Regions from separate parts of the Paenibacillus sp. FSL H8-0175 genome, predicted to be linked through region 3. Evidence: predicted binding sites of a transcription regulator. Region 3 holds the regulator's gene; each other region holds the start of a gene.
The links. Region 3 encodes LexA, which represses DNA repair genes until DNA is damaged. Its sites were predicted from a motif close to CGAACATATGTTCG; they were not measured.
Positions count from the first base shown of each region.

Region 1: a site for LexA is predicted at 4,614-4,627, ahead of MHH46_RS23585 (YolD-like family protein). Genes of this name have one in related genera too.
Region 2: a site for LexA is predicted at 2,181-2,194, ahead of MHH46_RS23940 (YolD-like family protein). Genes of this name have one in related genera too.

Region 1 is NZ_CP150299.1:5,299,124-5,305,091, forward strand. Features, by position in the region: gene MHH46_RS23570 (sensor domain-containing diguanylate cyclase) at 1-1,060, opposite strand, end outside; gene MHH46_RS23575 (transposase) at 1,651-2,844, shown strand; gene MHH46_RS23580 (DUF4238 domain-containing protein) at 3,065-4,144, opposite strand; gene MHH46_RS23585 (YolD-like family protein) at 4,270-4,563, opposite strand; gene MHH46_RS23590 (hypothetical protein) at 5,747-5,968, opposite strand, start outside.
Region 2 is NZ_CP150299.1:5,390,090-5,396,057, forward strand. Features, by position in the region: tRNA gene MHH46_RS23920 (tRNA-Leu) at 44-129, opposite strand; gene MHH46_RS23925 (WGxxGxxG-CTERM domain-containing protein) at 289-765, opposite strand; gene MHH46_RS23930 (M15 family metallopeptidase) at 841-1,527, opposite strand; gene MHH46_RS23935 (hypothetical protein) at 1,645-1,809, shown strand; gene MHH46_RS23940 (YolD-like family protein) at 1,806-2,141, opposite strand; gene MHH46_RS23945 (hypothetical protein) at 2,356-2,916, opposite strand; gene MHH46_RS23950 (PH domain-containing protein) at 3,034-3,522, shown strand; gene MHH46_RS23955 (glycosyl hydrolase) at 3,596-5,071, opposite strand; gene MHH46_RS23960 (cytidine deaminase) at 5,246-5,662, opposite strand; gene MHH46_RS23965 (NucA/NucB deoxyribonuclease domain-containing protein) at 5,769-5,968, shown strand, end outside.
Region 3 is NZ_CP150299.1:3,969,710-3,975,677, reverse strand. Features, by position in the region: gene MHH46_RS17710 (hypothetical protein) at 1-283, shown strand, start outside; gene MHH46_RS17705 (DUF5316 domain-containing protein) at 710-913, shown strand; gene MHH46_RS17700 (cupin domain-containing protein) at 946-1,437, shown strand; gene MHH46_RS17695 (MBL fold metallo-hydrolase) at 1,438-2,220, shown strand; gene MHH46_RS17690 (hypothetical protein) at 2,326-2,904, opposite strand; gene MHH46_RS17685 (hypothetical protein) at 3,127-3,507, opposite strand; gene MHH46_RS17680 (L,D-transpeptidase) at 3,658-3,996, opposite strand; gene lexA (transcriptional repressor LexA) at 4,175-4,801, opposite strand; gene MHH46_RS17670 (LysM peptidoglycan-binding domain-containing protein) at 5,053-5,466, shown strand; gene MHH46_RS17665 (DUF896 domain-containing protein) at 5,576-5,785, shown strand; gene MHH46_RS17660 (hypothetical protein) at 5,835-5,968, shown strand, end outside.

The sequences.
Region 1 (5,968 bases), 1.3 Mb from region 3:
TGGTCAGCAGATCTGCCTCTCGGCTCCATTGCGGCTTCGCTTCTGGCAATTCAATCTTCTCCTTGCCCATCCTGCTCACCAGATTTGCCAGGTACACAAAAGGCCGGGCCAGCTTGCGTGCTACGAGAATGACGCCCATCAGGAGGATAATGAACGGAAACAACGAATACCAGAGAATGGTCCGAAGGTGCCCCATCAGTTGATGATGGATGACACTAATCGGCGAAACGACCACAATTCCCCATCCGTTGGCTGGAACGCTGGAGTATCCGGCAAGCATTTCAACGTCACGGGTGTTACGCACTTGCTGTTCCCCACTCTCCCCATTCATGAGTTTCTGCACAACCTTGTTATTGCTGACATCCTCCCCAATGAGCTGCTTATCCGGGTGGTACAACAGATGCCCGCTGGAATCCACAATATAATAATAGGAGCCAGAATCGTCCACGTTATTGTCGCCAAAAATCATAGACAAAATATTGTTCTCCTGCAGATAAAATGTGCCGCTCAAAATACCGCGATATGTACCATTCTTGCTAAAAATCGGCTGACTCATAAAAACGATTAGTCTATTGGTGGTTTGGGTCATGTAGGGGGAGGATATGTAAGGTTTTTTTAACGCCAGAGCTTCCAAACCGACCTTAGAAGTAATATGGTTTCCTACTGACCCCAAACTAGCCGGTACTACATTGCGGATCAGCCCGTCGGCATCGAGCACGGCGATAGAATTGAAGTAATTGCTACTATTGCGCATCAGTTCCAAATTATCATCCACTTGCTTCGGCGTTGAGGTTTCGTCATCGGAGAGTGTGTCAGCACTGTATTCCAAACTGCTGCGCATGGACTGAAATAAGGAATCCATTGTTTTGGTCATTCGGTCAGCGTTGTAGTAATTCAGATGGAGTGTAGTCTCCATCAAGGACTGTTTTTTGGACTCGTAAGAGCCAATCAGAAGGATGCTTGAGGTTAGTAGAACCACCAGCGTAACCAAGCCCGTAAGCAGCGATGTAAGACTGAGCTTTTTACTTTGACCCGGGTCGGCTCTTCTCAGTGTAAGCAAACTTTAACCCTCCTTGGTTCTTGAAAACTAGATTAATCAATAATACAACAAATTAAGATGTTATTCGACAGTAATCAATGGGCTCGGATCTCTCATTTCACTGTACGTACCGTTTGATATACGGCGGTTCATGAAATCTTACATATTAAAAAACTCCCTCCAGAGCTTGTGATTAGACAAGCTCTGAAAAGGAGTGTTATTACCCTGAGTCCTGTGTGTTTGAATGTGATTCCCAGATATACAGAACCTTTTTTGTGTTCCACACTCTCTGCGTTCAGATATTTGGATATGCAGCCATGTTAGCAAAAATGTTAGCAGAAAAATATGAGCAGAGCCTTACGATCCTGCTCATTTCACTTCCAAAGACGGTAAGGGGACAATCTATGGACCCTACCCATTCGTTATAAGGAAGATTTCAGATTCGCAAGGGAAATGCGGAAGAAAATTAAGCAGGGCATGTATTTGAGCATTTTGCATTAATCTAAGTCCTTGCTACACAAAGGAATTTTGGATATAAAAAAGGACTTCACCCCAACTTGGAGAAGTTTTTTGGTGACGAAACCAAAACACTCAAGAGGAGGAAGCCCCCTTTGTATATTCTCCAAGAAAGTCTATTTTCCTTTGAAGAGCTTCAAAAAATGGATTCCAAAGAACGTCTTCCCATCTTTTTCAGCGCTCTCGACCTGCGTCCTTATGCGAGAGAATTGAGAAAACCTTCACCCCGAGGAGCGGAGGGGCACTGTCGGCAAGGCATTCTTCGTGCCTTACTCGCGGCTCCCTTGGAGAACATCGATACGTTCACTGGCCTCGCACGCAGACTGGAGTTTGACCTTCGTTTCCGTTACCAATGTGGACTTCGGCTAGACATCCCTGCCCCTTCGATTTCCACTCTAAGCCGGGTTTTTACCGAGTTGACTCAGAAAAGCCTTGCCCAGCAGTTGTTTGAGGATCTTGTGACTCAGTGCCAAGAAGCTGGAATCATCGACGGCACTCATGTCGCCATCGACAGCGCATCCATTCACGCTTACGAGAAAAAAGAACCCAAGCGAAAAAGCGAGCTCACTGGCAATGCCAACTGGGGTGCAAAGTTTGACACCTTCGGCAATAAAATCAAGTGGTTTGGCTATAAGCTGCATCTGGCCGTCGATGCCAAAAGTGAACTTCCGATGGCACTGAAGGTAACCCCTGCCCATGTGAACGACGGAGACGAAGGGCCTGCACTCACGACGCTGGCTGCTGCAAAATCCAAAGTGAAATTCTTCATGCTGGATGCGGGCTACGACCAAATGAAAAACTACGAGGGAGCCCGGAACGTCAAGGCACAAGCCATTATTCCGCTGAATCCACGGAATGAAAAGGAACCGCCAGCAGGAATTACGCGCAAAGGTACGCCCTGTTGTTCGATGGGCTTTCCCATGACGTATTGGGGGCAAGAGAAGACATCTTTGAAATTCCGTTGTCCACATGCGACAGGACATGTGAATTGTCCTTTAGGCATGGCCGCTTGTTCGTCCTCTAATTATGGAATGGTGGTCAAAGTTGACAGCCAAACGGATCTTAGACGTTACGCTCTACCGCATCGAGAAAGCCGAGGCTGGAAGGAGCTTTACAATAAACGGACCAGTGTAGAACGCTGTAATTCTCGAATGAAGACCTATTTAACCGCAGACCAGCTCCATGTCTGGGGGATTCAAAAGGTAACAACCCACCAATATTTAAATGCGATTGTGTTACTTGCTGCTGCACTTGCCATTGCGAAGCAACGAGTCCAAAACGCCGCTTAAAATTTATGATTCTCCGAAATTCTGCCCGTCTGACCATTTATAACCGAAATCACAAAACGGGGCTTTGGAAGTGGTTAGACTACGACCTTAGAATCGAAAATTGAATTATGCAAAATGCTCAAATAGGTATAAGATCATAAAACTCAACGCTTAATTAAAAGATCAGAACCATAAACTTACGCCTATCAATAAAAGTATACTTGATTTCACTTTTCTCAACTCAAAATGAAAATATACTTTCTTCAACTTGCGCACGTGGATGTACTCCGATTTTAAATACTAGATTTTTATCATTAATAGTTCTCCATATTCGTTTGACTTCCACATAATATTCAAAACAGCATAGCTTAAACTTTTTATTACTCCCACAACCACAATAGTCATTTCTGCCCAAATTATTGAAGTCTCTAAAATGCATAGGATCAGTAAAAAGCTCCCAAGCTCTCTTCTCCTTCTCATAAAAGAAGACTTCATTTTTTAGTGTTGATCCACTTACTTTGCCAGAGTTGTGGCCAATATAAATTGCAGAAGGAGATCGCCATTCAAAATAAGGTAGGGCCTCTTGAAGTGTACTCTTTTCTTTCCCAACACATTTTTTATAGGAATTATTTATGATAACTTTGTTAATTTCGAGTACTTGTTCGTCAGTAAGATAATTTATGGATTGAGGTCGAATATATTCTGGTTTATGTCCATGATAGAAAATTGCATAATACTCATTGGAAAGAGGTACTAATATTAGAACCTCAATAAGTCCTAAATGTCTATTACTAATATCAGAGAATCTACTTTTAATTCTTAATGCAGCTGTAGAGATGTACTGATCGCTGATTAAGAAATTCCCAGATTTGCTTCTAATAATAGCAAAATCATAATATTTTCTGATAGTTTCGCTAAGATTGTTTATGTAATTCGTATTCGATAATTTGTTAAGCATCGTTGAAATCCGATTCTCTTTACTTGTAGTCTCATGTTCAAATTCATACAATAACGCACCACTTCGATAGTAATAAATTATTATTGCATTAAGGTAGGAACGGATATACTCTTCAACACTACTTAATTTCCCCTCACCACAATCAACCTGCCTTAGTAAACGTAATACTTCAACAATAGCTGGCCCAAAGTCATCCTCAATTTTTTGAAAAAAGTTTTCTATTGCGTTGGTCGCTAATTGTGAATGCTCATTTGTAAAGCGTTCTGACATAGAATTTCGATAAGGGATTTGGTACGGATCGGCATTTTTTTTCAACCAACACTTCAGAAACTTTACCCTTATCAGCAAAATGTTTAAGAACATTCTGTGGAATATAATGTTGATTTTTCACTATTTCACCCATTTAATCACCTACCATTAATGTCAAATCATCATCTTCAGTTGCTTCAACTACAATTCTATATCAACCCAAAATTACAAACTAAGGCCTAGCCCTTCGATTCAATTACGTTTAAGATATCCTCTATTTTTATCCATTCTGATTGATCTCCAATAGTTCTCAATTCAATTCGTTGTAACTGATAATCTACAGTCATTACGATACCGTGTAGCACTCTATCATAATTAGGATAAAATACTTTTAACCATAATGGACTATGATCTTCAATAGACTTATTTATGGCACTTTTTATCACTAGTAATTGAACCCTAGTAAGTTTAGGTTTTGTACGTAATATAATATTTTCTTTATCCAATAAATCCCCATCTATTTTTCTTTTCATCTATTATCCTCCTGATAATTTGTACAGTAAGTCTAGCAAACACCTATAAAAGAACATTTGTTTGTATTATATATATGCGAACATCTTTTATCAATGATTAACTTAGTATCACTTGCATATATTGCTCAGTGGTGGCGTTATAAATTTATTAAATGATAACTTACATCAGTAGTAGCTAAGTACTCTCGAAATGGCTAAAATGAATTTTGATTACACAAAAACAAAGACTGTAACTCACAACGAGTATACAGTCTTTGTCTTAGCAGCAAGCTCGGCCTGCTGGGTAATTCTACCCCAAGCTTCTTAAGTACCGTACCATTCCATTACATTCATGGCGATCATCTTTTTGACTTTGATTAAGATTAATGGCATTCGCAAACGCTATACATATGACTGGTATTCCTTTCCAACCTTTAGTCTTCCTCCTGCAAGCATTTGTAGTGCACAGAATGAGGAGAAAATAGCAGAAATATTAATAGCATCAGGCTTCTGTTGTTCTACTTGAAAGGTAATTTATAACAAAAAATAGTGAAATATTCCGTTTAAACGGAATATCTCACCTATTGAATTATTGGTTAATATCTATATTTTGGACCGTAAAACATGTACCTACTGCATATTGATTCCTCTATCGAAGCCCTTAGGGGTAACTTGATAATTCACATTAGATTTAACAGTTAACGCTATCAAGATCTCTTATCAGAATAAAAACATCCCCACGATGGAGACTTCTCATTCTCGCAAGGCCAGTTGGCATTGGCAAGCGTTTCCGTTCTAACTTCGCCGCTTCCGGCTATAACAATCCAATCCCCCTCTTGGAGACATTGCCAAGCAGTACATCTCCTGCAGTAAATACATGAGATTTCTCAATATCTTTAATGAGAAGCATCACGGAAGCTCCGCCTTTAGCCACATTGATAGTATCCGGATTTAACTGCTGAATTAAGTCCTTAGTCCTCGAAATTCAGGAGGTCTTTAACCTCCAGCTTATCCAACTTGTTTATGATCCAAGTGATACATAATTATTATATATATTGCTTAATAGATCGATCTTTTGAACTTATATCTGGGATGTTTTGTCATCAAGTGATATAGCATAGCTGGCGGATATCAGAATCGTACTGCAAAGAAACGTCCAGATCAGCAACCCTAGTAAAACCCACATTTTATCTCCTCCTTCACTCTATTGTTTCTCTGTTCCCCACTGATGGTGGCCGAGCAATTGTTGACCAAGTTCAGTAAGAAAAGCCGGGGGATGTTGCCCCTCGAGATATTGCTGCTCCCGCTGTTTGATCAAGGCATGATTGTTCTCTTGAGCCGGAATATACCTTAGGGGGAACCAATCTCTATCCGTATAACTCGTAATCCGCAATCGCCGCTGGTCAATAATAATTAAATCAGCCAG
Region 2 (5,968 bases), 1.4 Mb from region 3:
CAAAAACCAAGGTTTTCCGGAAAAAACCCTTATAAATCAAGGATGCCGAGGACGGGGGTCGAACCCGTACGGTACTCACGTACCGCAGGATTTTAAGTCCTGTGCGTCTGCCTGTTCCGCCACCCCGGCATATTATGTGTTGAAGCTTCATACGTTGTTCACATATAACGCGACAAGAAATATAATATCATGAATATCGATAACGCGCAATCCTTTTTCGAAAAAATTTTATTCACAATAAAAATAACCCGTTCAGCCAGAACCGATACGGGTTATTATAAACGCGGATTATCTACGCTCGTCACTTCTGCTTCTCATTCCGGCAAGACCCAAAAGTCCAAGCAGACCGAGCCAGCCCCAATTAGATCCTTTGTTAGTTGCAGCATTCGTTGTTGTACTAGTTGCACGGTATTTGCCGGTCTGTGTGGTGTTGGTTGCCGGGTTGACAGTGCTGTTGGTTCTGTAGTTGTTCCGGGTGTCATTGTAGTTATTGGTGTTGTAGTTGTTAGGTCTGTAATTATCATCGATGCGGATCTTATCTTTCATAATGCTCTCATGCTGATTCATTGTTCCCGTGGTGCCGTTCATTAAATTGCCTTCCGTATTCATCATCCGAGTGTGTTCCGCAGTCCCATCCATCCCGGTATTCGCGGCTGGGATACCGCCCAATGCTGCTGATCCCACGGCATTTGATGCATAGCTAGCTCCCATTAGACTCATTGATAATACAGTACCGCATGCAAGGCTTGTTATCAGCTTGTTCACAGTGTTATGCCTCCCTTTAAGGTTAGTTATCACTGATAATTTCCCCTTGGACGGCACTGTCTATGCATGGTGGTTTTACTCTTTTACTACATTAACTGTCTTTGTCACAGCATCATAAGTAACCTTTGCTCCAAGCGCCTCAGCCAGCGCACGTATGGGTACATAAGTTGTTCCGGTATCGAGAACGCCATCGGTAAGCTTGCGGCCGTTTAGGTTAATGGTCACTGTAACGTCTTTGTTCACCTGATCATCCCCTCCGGTAATCTTTTTTAAAGCCTCTTTGGCTTGGTCCGTCGTTGGATGTTTACCTGCCCGAAGTTGATCTATAGTTAAACCGAAAGTCATTTGCAGATGTGAATAATCTTTAAAAGAGGTCCAGTCCCCTCCCCATTCTAAACCAAGCCGCTTAGCCTCCTGTACAACCTCTTGCCAATCTGCTGTCTTATCCTTATCACCATCACGATTGATATCCCAAGAAAGGCTAGTGCCATTCGGCAGCAAAAGCGCAAAATCAAACGCAAGACCATAATTATGATAGCTGGTACCGCCTTTAGCGTTGGTAACTATCGGTCCTGGTTTGCTTCTACCCTGCGCATACAAAGCATTTTGCTCAGCAATGGTCCGTAGACCCTGAGTAATAACGATAGGGACTCCTCTCGCATGGCTTTGCTGAATCAAAACATTCGCACCTGCCGCCAAGACAGGATGAAGCCCGACCAGACGCGCCGCGGATTTTTCCCTCAATTGCTCCAAAGTCAGCATAGAATCACCCCTTTGGTATATTCAATGATGCCGCTGCCCTATTTGCCTGTACCCCTGTCCCCTTTAGGATGATTTCCACAAAAAAGGACAAAATATTTAACGAAAGGTGGGAGACATATGGATATTCATAGCGATAGCTATAAAGTTGCAGCCCTTAGTGAACAGGAAGAAGCACTGGAAATTATTCGGAATGCTGAAGCTTCCATTGCACATCTGACCGGTAATCCTACCGTTACCTTAATCGCTTATGAGAAAAGCGAAGGCAACGGTTCTCAGCATTAAACGATGTAGACCTCGACAATATCATCCACATCGATCCACTTCCATTCCTCCGCCCACTGCAGCTTAAACTCACGCGAGTGGGTGTGAATGGAAGTCACAAAACCACTTAACATCGTATTTTCAAAAGGGTCAAAAAGAACAACTGTCACTCGTACATGACTCCGCAACGACAAAGCCAGTGTACATTCAATCTCCTCCAGCTTCTGCTCATCCAGAATAGGCTTGATGCGGCGCAGCGTTTCCCGTTCATCTCTTATAATTCGTATCTTATGCTCCGGCAGCATCATGCGGCTGCTTTCCCACAGCCCGTTTTTCTCCAGCTTTTTGCCCATGGTAACCCCTCCTTAATTATATATCTATTCCTCTGAACACGAACGTATGTTTGTATTATATCCGCATCTTCGCATATTAATCAATAATCAGGAAAAAGATACCTTTTTAAGGGTCACTCTTTATTCAAAAGATGTATATTAATGTATATCTATTCAAGATAAAATTCGCAGCAAAAAGACGCTGACAGATAAACTGCGCAGCGCCTGATTTGATTTATTCTTGAACAACGTCCCCAGACTCTGAGGTAGCCTGACCTTCGGAATCTATAAGTCCTGTTGCTTCTCTTGCCTCGTTAAGCTTGGAAATACCGAATAACATCGCTACATCAGCGTTCTGATTCAATTCATTAAATTGCTCAGCCGTAACGTTTGCGGAATCAGCACCTTGAGAGGCCTCTTCTTTTAAAGAATAAGCACTTTCAAAGGCAACTTTAGACTCTTCGAGCAACTTACGAATGTCTTCCGGCAAGCTGGAGGAAATTTTTACTTTCTCGGCTTGATTCGATAAATCAGTTGCGGTACTCTGGAATTGCTTAATTTTCTTCTCCAACTGCTTGTCCGTGAGTTCTCCTGCTGAATAACCAGCAATGGCTTCGTTGAAATCCGCTAAAGAAGTTTTTCCTGACTCTTCAAGTTTAGACATTTCATTGTAGAAGTTTTGCACGGTCTCCTGCACTTCTTCCTCCGTGGCAGGTGCCGATGAAGTTGAATTATTGCTGCAGGCGCTAAGGATGACAGTCATCATCAGCATTCCTATTAGTAAAGCTTTTTTCATTATTTATCCCTCCACTTAACAGGATAATGTCGGTTTGTGTAAAGCGCAAATGAAATATATGTAAAATGACTGTTATGTTATAATTATTTTAATTGTGATCAGGAAAGGAGAGTATTTATGCCTTATTGCACCACCTGTGGAGCGGAATACAAGCAGGGCGCTAAATTTTGTGGAGAATGTGGAACCAGCCTTGACGGTACCGCTCCAGTAACCGCTCATCGACCCGCAGTAGATAATCATGTCATTCAAGAAGTCGTGCTCTGGAAAGGCAAACCTGCCGGCATCTCGGATCGACTCAAAGGAATCGTAGGACTTAACACAACTTCATATACCATTACAAGTCAGCGTATTATGGTAAAGACCGGACTTATCGGTAAAAATGTTGAAGAAATCGAATTGCTGCGCGTACGCGATTTATCCGTAAAACAGTCTATAATGGACCGGATGCTTGGCATTGGATCATTAACTGTATTTTCTGATGATGCCTCAGCGCCTCAGCTTCTTTTTCGAAAAATCCATGATGCCCAAACCGTCAAAGATGTTCTGCGCAAAGCCGTTCGTGACGAGAAGATCGCCAACAACATTAGCTACCGCGAGCAAATTTAAGACGTTCATACGTAAAAAGGCCCCGGAAAACCGGGGCTTTTTGCTTGCGCTTGCACACTTGAAGTACTCTTTTTTAAGGAAGATAAAATGCCCCCGCTGGGATAACCCCCTTGATCTGGCTCGGACTCTCCCACTGCAAAACAACCCTGGCGTCGCCCGCATTCTCATAATACTCCACCTTTATTTCATACGGCTTACCTGCAATCAGGTTTATGCTCCCTTTTCGTTCCTGGCCGCTCTGATTCACCCAACTATCAATGACTAGCCCGCCATCAATCCATACCCGTATCCCATCATCAGAGTAGGAATAAATGGTATACACCTCGCTAAAAGCAGCCGTCAGCTTCCCACTCCACCGCACAGAGAACGCATCTACACGAATGGCAGGATCAGGCGAACCTTGTCTCCATGAAAAGTTAATATTGGCATCCGTACGCAACAGTGCAGGCGTGCCGCTAAGCGTCATGTTATTGTAATATTGGCCACAGAGTCCACTCTCCAGCACACTATCCCCGATAGCAGCGAAAGCGGCGGTCTCAGCAGCATACTCCTCTCGTGTGAATACCATTTTATCGTTCATAAAAGCTTTTATCACAGCATCGGTATTCTTCTCATAGAGGAGTTTCCCCCAGGTCAGCTGATAAGACCATTTGGGCTGTGTTTTGGACAACAGTTCAGCAGACGGAAGCTCTCCATTCTCACCAATCGCAATCAGCTTGCCACGACCCAGATCCCATAAATTATCATAATGACTAATCTTGAAATCCGCGTCATAAATGTCGAGCGCCAGCACATCTACCTTATCACTGCCCGGATAGTATTCTGCCGGCTCATCACACCACTGATTTTTTGCATTTGGACTCCAAACCCACAATAAATTATGCAGCTTATGATAATTGGTAAAACGATCGAACATAAGGCTCCACAATGCAGCGTAATTGCTCTTTTGCCCCCACCAAAACCATCCACCATTCATTTCATGATACGGCCGCCAAAGTACAGGAACCCCTGCGTCATTAAGCTTTTTCAGCGACAGGGCTATCTTATCCAGATCAGCTAACAGAGCATTATACTGGGTGGTACCTGGGGTTATATATTTATCAAAATCAGCATTGCTTAGGCTCGTATTTACATTCCCCCAAGTTGGCGCTGTCCCCGGTAATGCAGCGTGATAACACATCGTTACGATCCCGCCGGCCCTAGACCAGCGTATCGCACTGCTGACGACCCAATTCCGTTGATTGTCAATTAGAGCCTGTGACTGATTATTGATTGCGCCCAGCTCGTAGCCATGAAGCGCAGCATATTGCCCACTCGTATTTTTAAGCTTCTCCATGAGCTCGTCTGCACTTTCCAAATAATCATGTTGGCCGCTTATCACACCCTTTCCCTGCAAGTAATAGAGGGTATTCAGCAATAGCTCAGCCGAGGACGACAGCCCCGAATCCGCCGGAGCCATTTGTAATCTGCGAAAAGCCATCTGCCACTGCACATCGCCCACGAACCTTGATGCTGAATCAACCATCTGACGAATAATCCGCTGCTCCATCTATTCTCACCATCCTTTTAAATCTTTTTAAGTTATAGTATGGGGACGATAGTGACATGAACTCAGCGAATGGACATGAAGTTGTAAAATAAGTTGGGACGATATAAGGAACTGCTGAATAAATTCACGGCTCAACAAAAAAAGGAGCTCCGCGGCTCCTCATTACTTTTTTTCTTATCTCGTGTACCTTAAAGGCAATAGTTCAGTGATTTCATATTTAGCTAATCGGTCATCCTCCGATACAATTATCTTGCAGTCTATTCCATAATCCGCAATTAACTCTCGGCACATGCCGCAGGGAGAGACTACTTTAATCTCTTTTTCCTCGCTGTCTGGGTCAGAATGCCTTACAGCACCAATCGTATCAAATTCCTTATAACCTTCGGATATCGCTTTGCCAATCACCATCGCCTCTGCACAGACTGTAATCCTCCCCATGCTGGCTTCCACATGTACCGCTGTAAAAATCTCTCCTGTTTTAGTACGAAGCGCTGCACCCACATGGTGCCGTCCCCATTCATAACGCCTGGTAATTATATCTTCGGCAGCCGCAATAAGCGTCTGATCCTCAATGGTAATTATGTACTCCATATCCAGTTCCGCCCTCCTTTATTTTACCTAATTATATTAAATCGCACTGAATTATGATATAAGATATACTATTTTAAGTGCCAAAAAAGGAGGAGCAGAATTGAAAGTGAAAAAATGGATCTCCAGTCTCATCATTGTTGCATTACTTGCTTTGGCTAGTTACTGGTTTGAACAAAACGGAGAGCCTACAGACCCCTCGTCTCCATCCGATTCGAGTGTTGTTCAGCTAACCTTCCCATCAGACCGCTATCCTGAGACCGCCAAACATATTCAGGATGCCATTGCGAAGGGTGAATCCGCCACATG
Region 3 (5,968 bases):
CGATTACGATCTCACAGCTTTGAAGCAGCAGGGACAAACCGAGCTTTCTGCAATTGGCAAAGCCAACGACCATAGCGGGGAACTAATTGAACATCCTCTAGGTTTTGCTGAACTATATCTGCAGGCAACCGGTGATAAAGGGATAGAAGATTATATGGTCTGGAAGAATCAGGCGGGGGAAGCTTTTCTTTTTCGGATACACAATCCTAAGGGGGATTCGTCGAATAAGTTTGCACCTTGGGTGATGGTTTCACTGGCAACACTTGAACTTGAAAGGAATTAAGTGTGATCAGAGCCGAAGGAGTTGTGCGGAGTAGAAGGGGTGTGCCATAACCATAATCAAAAAAATGGTTGTTGGCACACTTCTTCTTCTTTTTGGTACCTTACTTCATTCGAACGCCAATTTTCGTTTGCTGAGGTTGCAAATTTCGCGTATGAGCCTGCTATAGGATCCAGCAGACCTTATACGAAGCTTTACCCTACATTTGGGATAATAAAGGACTCCATAGTCGCAATTGGCAATAAAAAGACCTAATATGAGCTTCTTTTTTAGGAATAACGTCACTGGAGTCCGAAACCATGCTCCAAAGGCTGAAAATTAGCAAATAGCGTCATCTGGGTCCGAAAGTCAGGGCACGTAGTAGAGGGATTTAATGTTAAAATATCTTATATATAGATAACTAATTCTTTCCTGGGAAGGAGTAAGTTCATGCAAATTTTTATTTACATAGGATTGGGCTTCTTTATAATTTCAGGTATATGTGTTGGAGCCTTCACGACAGGTACACAACAAAGAGGTAACTTTTATTCGGAATCTAAGCAAGACCGTAAAGCTAAAAAAAAAGTAGCGAATTGGTCCGCTTTAGGTGGTCTTATTTCATTAGCTGTAGCTGGGATTCTTTATTTGTTGTAAATGAACGCACAACATAAGGAGGAGTGTTGCAGATGGTGAAGATTTTTAATGAAAATACGGTCTCTTTTACACAAAAACAGTCCCCGATCCCAGAGTTTGCTTGGCATACGAGTGAAAGGTTAGCTGAAATGGTGGGCTCCAAGCATTTAGTTTTTGATATCAGATCTTTAGATCCTGATAAATATTCTTTTCCTTATCATTTTCATAGAAATGCTGAAGAAATATTTGTGATTTTAACGGGAAAAGCGATGTTAAGAACACCCGAGGGTTTTACGGAGGTTACTGAAGGGGATGTAATATTTTTTGAAATGGGACCGGAAGGGGCGCACCAGCTTTATAATCATTCCGATGCACCATGCAGGTATCTGGATCTCCGAACGAATCAGGGAATAGATGTTTGCGAATATCCAGACTCAGGCAAAATCAACATTTTGCCCTATCAAGAAATCTATCAAGCAGATGAACAGGCGGATTATTGTAAGGGAGAAGAGCATGTAAGGGGAAAATGGAATGGGGGAGCGTAATTGAGTAAAGATCGTTGGTTTACAGTAACGGAAATTGATCCGACCACCTATGCAATCAGTGAATATGGACATTGGGAAAAGGTGCATTCTTTTTTACTCTTGGGGCAAAAACAAGCCGCGTTAATTGATACGGGATTAGGTATTGATAATATAAAAAGAATAACGGATCAGTTAACGGATTTACCTATCGCTGTCATAACTACGCATGTGCATGCAGATCATATTGGCAGTCATGGGCAATTCGAGACAATCTATGTTCATAAAGCGGATGAGGATTGGCTGATTAACGGAATAAAAGGCTTGTCCCTTGCCCAGATTCGAAAAGATATGAGCCGGGACATCACCCTTCCTGTTCCTGAAACCTTTGATCCTAACACCTACATACCTTTTCAAGGGAAGCCAACAGCTCTTTTACAAGAAGGGGATGTGCTCGACATAGGCGGGCGTAAAATAGAAATATACCATACACCAGGTCATTCGCCAGGTCATATCAGCCTTTTTGATCATGCCAACGGATATCTGTTTACAGGTGATTTATTGTATGACGTTACGCCAATCTATGCCTTTTACCCTTCGACTAGTCCGGTTGATTTAGTGGCATCCTTAGAAAAGATTACGGAAATTCCAGGAGTTACCCAAGTATTCGGTTCTCATAATACACTGGGTTTAGATCCATCTATTTTACAAGAGGTCAAAAAGGCGGTTCGTGAGTTACGTGAGCAAAAGGTAGTAGCACATGGTACGGGCATTCACCAGTTTGATGGGTTTAGTGTGCAATTTTAGATTTTTCTATGTCGAAAACAAATGAGGGTATGGCGATATGGTGTCTACATCAAAGGCTTTTGCGAAAAATAATTCACACATCTTATTGCGCAAAAAACAACTTAATTATTCAGATACGATTGACCTGAACAGTGCATGCAATTGTTGTACTTGGGAGTAAGCTTCCTTGTACTGGTTGTCGGATTGTTGAATAGGCAATAAACCCGGCAAGAAGGAGATACAATACACAGGCGTTTCTTTGCTGTTCATATATATTTTAAGCGTAAGCTCTTCTATCACATTAGCTTCTTCATCGGTGTCCTTAAGGACATTAATATCTGCACTTGTTGCAGTAGTTTTGCTGTTTTGATGTCTTTTGGATACTTTTGAAAGGGTAAGTGCGTTAACCACAATCTCGGATCCCATTACATTATCAAATGAGTATAGCTTTGCTACTGCTTTTTTGTTACTCTTCGGATTTTTGGTGCCAATTGCTAATTTTTTATTAGGCTCGTTAAGTGCGATCAAGTGAGATTGATTGGGGGGAATGAATGTTTTGGTGAAGCTGATGTTAAAAGATGAGGTCGCATTAACTAGCTTAGAAATTTCAGATGAAGCAGATAGCGTTTTCAATTTTATAATGGCGGCACTTAGAATTAAAACAACTCCTAAAATAGCAAATAAGTACATCAAGATAATCAGCATATAATCACACCTCCTAGTTATCTCATTAGACTCAAATTGTTGCTTATTGAAAGATATGCCTGAATGATCTCCACTAGTATCTTTTAAAAGGGAAATTCGTGGAATTATAGGATCGACTTCACGATTAACCCAAAAAAAGCACCCAGAGAAACCTTCCGATTCTGCAAATGATGCAAAATTTGGGGTTGCTGCAAGAGTGCTTTTTAAGGTGATTATGTAAACCTATAGAAAATTGAAGGCAGTGATATGATCGGTATAAACAATCAGCTGTTTGTATTCGATCGGAGTCCCATAACTAGCATAAGGTCTTACAGTAACGTCATTGAGGACAACAAAGTTATAGCTGAAATTTTTATCAGGGTGTTCTGCTCCCAAATAAGATATGTATTCGTCTACAATTACATCATCCATCAAAGATTTTAAATCAAATACATCCTCTTTGTTGGAGACGGTTGGAGAGACGATTCCCTGAATGCTGCCAAAAGAGGTGAGCAAATTCACTTTTTTTCCACTAGCTTGTTCATCATTTAAAAGTAAACCGGACAGCTTACCCAGTGCATCGACTTTAAAATCGACGAGGGTTCTAATTTTTGAATTATTCAAACTAAACACATCCTTTTCAATTTGCAATCCTGTTAACAATATTCGACATATAATCACCAAACTCCTAGTATGCTAATGAAAAAATACTTACTTATGTAATGACCCCCATTTTTTAATGTGATTTGGGGGTTGCCGAGCCTCCATTCGAATTTAATTTCTTATCGTTACTCGTGTGCCTATAGGGACAATAGCAGCGAGTGCTAACACATCCTCGTTGTACATCCGGATGCAGCCGTGGGACACCTCTTTCCCAATGGAGGAAGGGTCATTGTTTCCATGAATTCCGTAGTGTGGTTTAGACAGTCCCATCCAAAACACACCGAAGGGACCCCCTGGGTCGGGTTGTTTGTTAATAATAGTGAATTCACCCACTGGGGATTGGGTTAACATCTTACCGATGCCGACAGGGAAACCTCTAATCACAATATCATTGTCCAGAAGATATAACATTCGTTGGGTCAGATCTACAATAATTCGGTAGTTGGGCATTATACGCAACACTCCTTTCTAATTAGGATATGAGCAGAACGCCTAAAGGGTTATTCATAGAAAATGGCCATTTTAGCCATTGGGAACAAATGTTCGTAAGTGGTTGGAAAAGCAAAAAAACGTAGAAAAAAGGCTGTTCCGCATATGCGGACCAGCCTTTTATGTTAGAAGTGCATACTTAGTGGATATCTCGAAACAATCCGATGACTCTTCCGAGAATAGTTACGCGATTAAGGCGAAGCGGCTCATAAGCTGGATTCTCCGGCTGAAGCCGTATATGATCACGTTCCTTGTAAAAGGTCTTAACGGTTGCTTCATCTTCTTCGGTCATGGCTACAACGATATCTCCGTTGTCCGCTGTTTGTTGTTGGCGAACAATCACATAGTCACCATTCATAATGCCTGCGTCCACCATACTATCACCCATGACAGACAGCATAAATACTTTGTTGTCACCTACATAGTGAGTAGGAAGTGGGAAGTAGTCTTCGATATTCTCTGTAGCAGTGATAGGTACCCCGGCGGTAACTTTACCTACGACAGGAATCCGTGAGATGGTCTGCGCGAATTGGTGAACATTCTCTGAATCCTCTTGGCCTAGTAATTCTATTGCACGTGGCTTCGTTGGATCTCGACGAATAAGTCCCTTCTTCTCAAGCCGGTCCAAATGACCGTGAACTGTGGAGCTGGAAGCAAGGCCAACAGCTTCTCCAATTTCCCGGACGGAAGGTGGATAACCCTTGCTGCGGACTTCGCTTCGTATAAATTCCAGGATCGCCAGCTGGCGACTTGAAATCTTTGACATTGGAATCAACCCCATATAGTAATGTTTGGGAAAATTATAACATAGAACTACCGTTCGCACAAACATAAGTTCTAACTATTATAAATATTAATCTGCTAGAGTTAAAAAATGGTAGACAAATGATAATAAAATGAACCGCTTGAGTCTCTCGAAAAAAAGAGAACAATTGTTCTGAAATAGTATTGAACAAAACACATGTTCGTGTTATTATAAATTCGAAAGTAAGAACAAGTGTTTGGAGGATGATGATTATGCTAAAATACAGTACATACCGCAGCATCTACGATAAGGCCCCAGTGGTTGAATCTATAGGACATAATGACGTTGCCCGTAATTCCGCTAAGGTGAAAGAGATAACGGAACGTTTGCTTGGAGGGATGATTTCGTTGTTCCGTCAAGATTTCTTTATTAAGTTAATATTGATTTTCGTGCTAGTATTATCTGGCCTAACAGTAGTGGGAAATGTATTTGCAGGATCGACGACTATAATGAAGGAAGAGAAGCGGATTGTGGTTGAACGTGGAGATACACTATGGAGTATTGCCCTTAAGAATAAACCAGCTGATATGAAGACAGTTGTTTATATAGAAGGAATTAAACGTTCAAGTGGGATTAAGAGTAGTCAAATTAACGCTGGAGACATACTTACTTTACCTATTTATTAATTTTCTGAGAACATAATAGAATGACCAGTAGAGCTTGCAGGGAGTAGACCTTGACAAGCTCTTTTTCTCATGGCAGAGTTAGAATTAATTTATAGGGGGAGGGAAAGTATTGAATATTGATGAGTTGGTCGCGCGAATTAACGAATTGGCACGCAAACAGAAGAGCGTAGGCCTTAATCAAGAGGAAGTGGCGGAACGCGCCAAGCTTCGTGAAATTTACCTGGGGAATATCCGCAATAACTTCCGAGCACAATTAAATACTATTGAAGTGGTAGATAACGATGAGCATGAACAAGGTAACAAGGGGCTTAAACATTAGCTCGCTGTTCCTTTTCATAGATATTTCAGGATGACTAGGGGGAACGCACATGGCCCGTTCTTGGGAAAGAATGGTTCAACGCAACACACAGCAAATCAACAAGCAAAGAAAGAAGCAAGGCAAGGATACGATTTATGCCTCTAAATCTCCTACCCAGAATGCCGAAGTCTTTAAAGGTCGCAA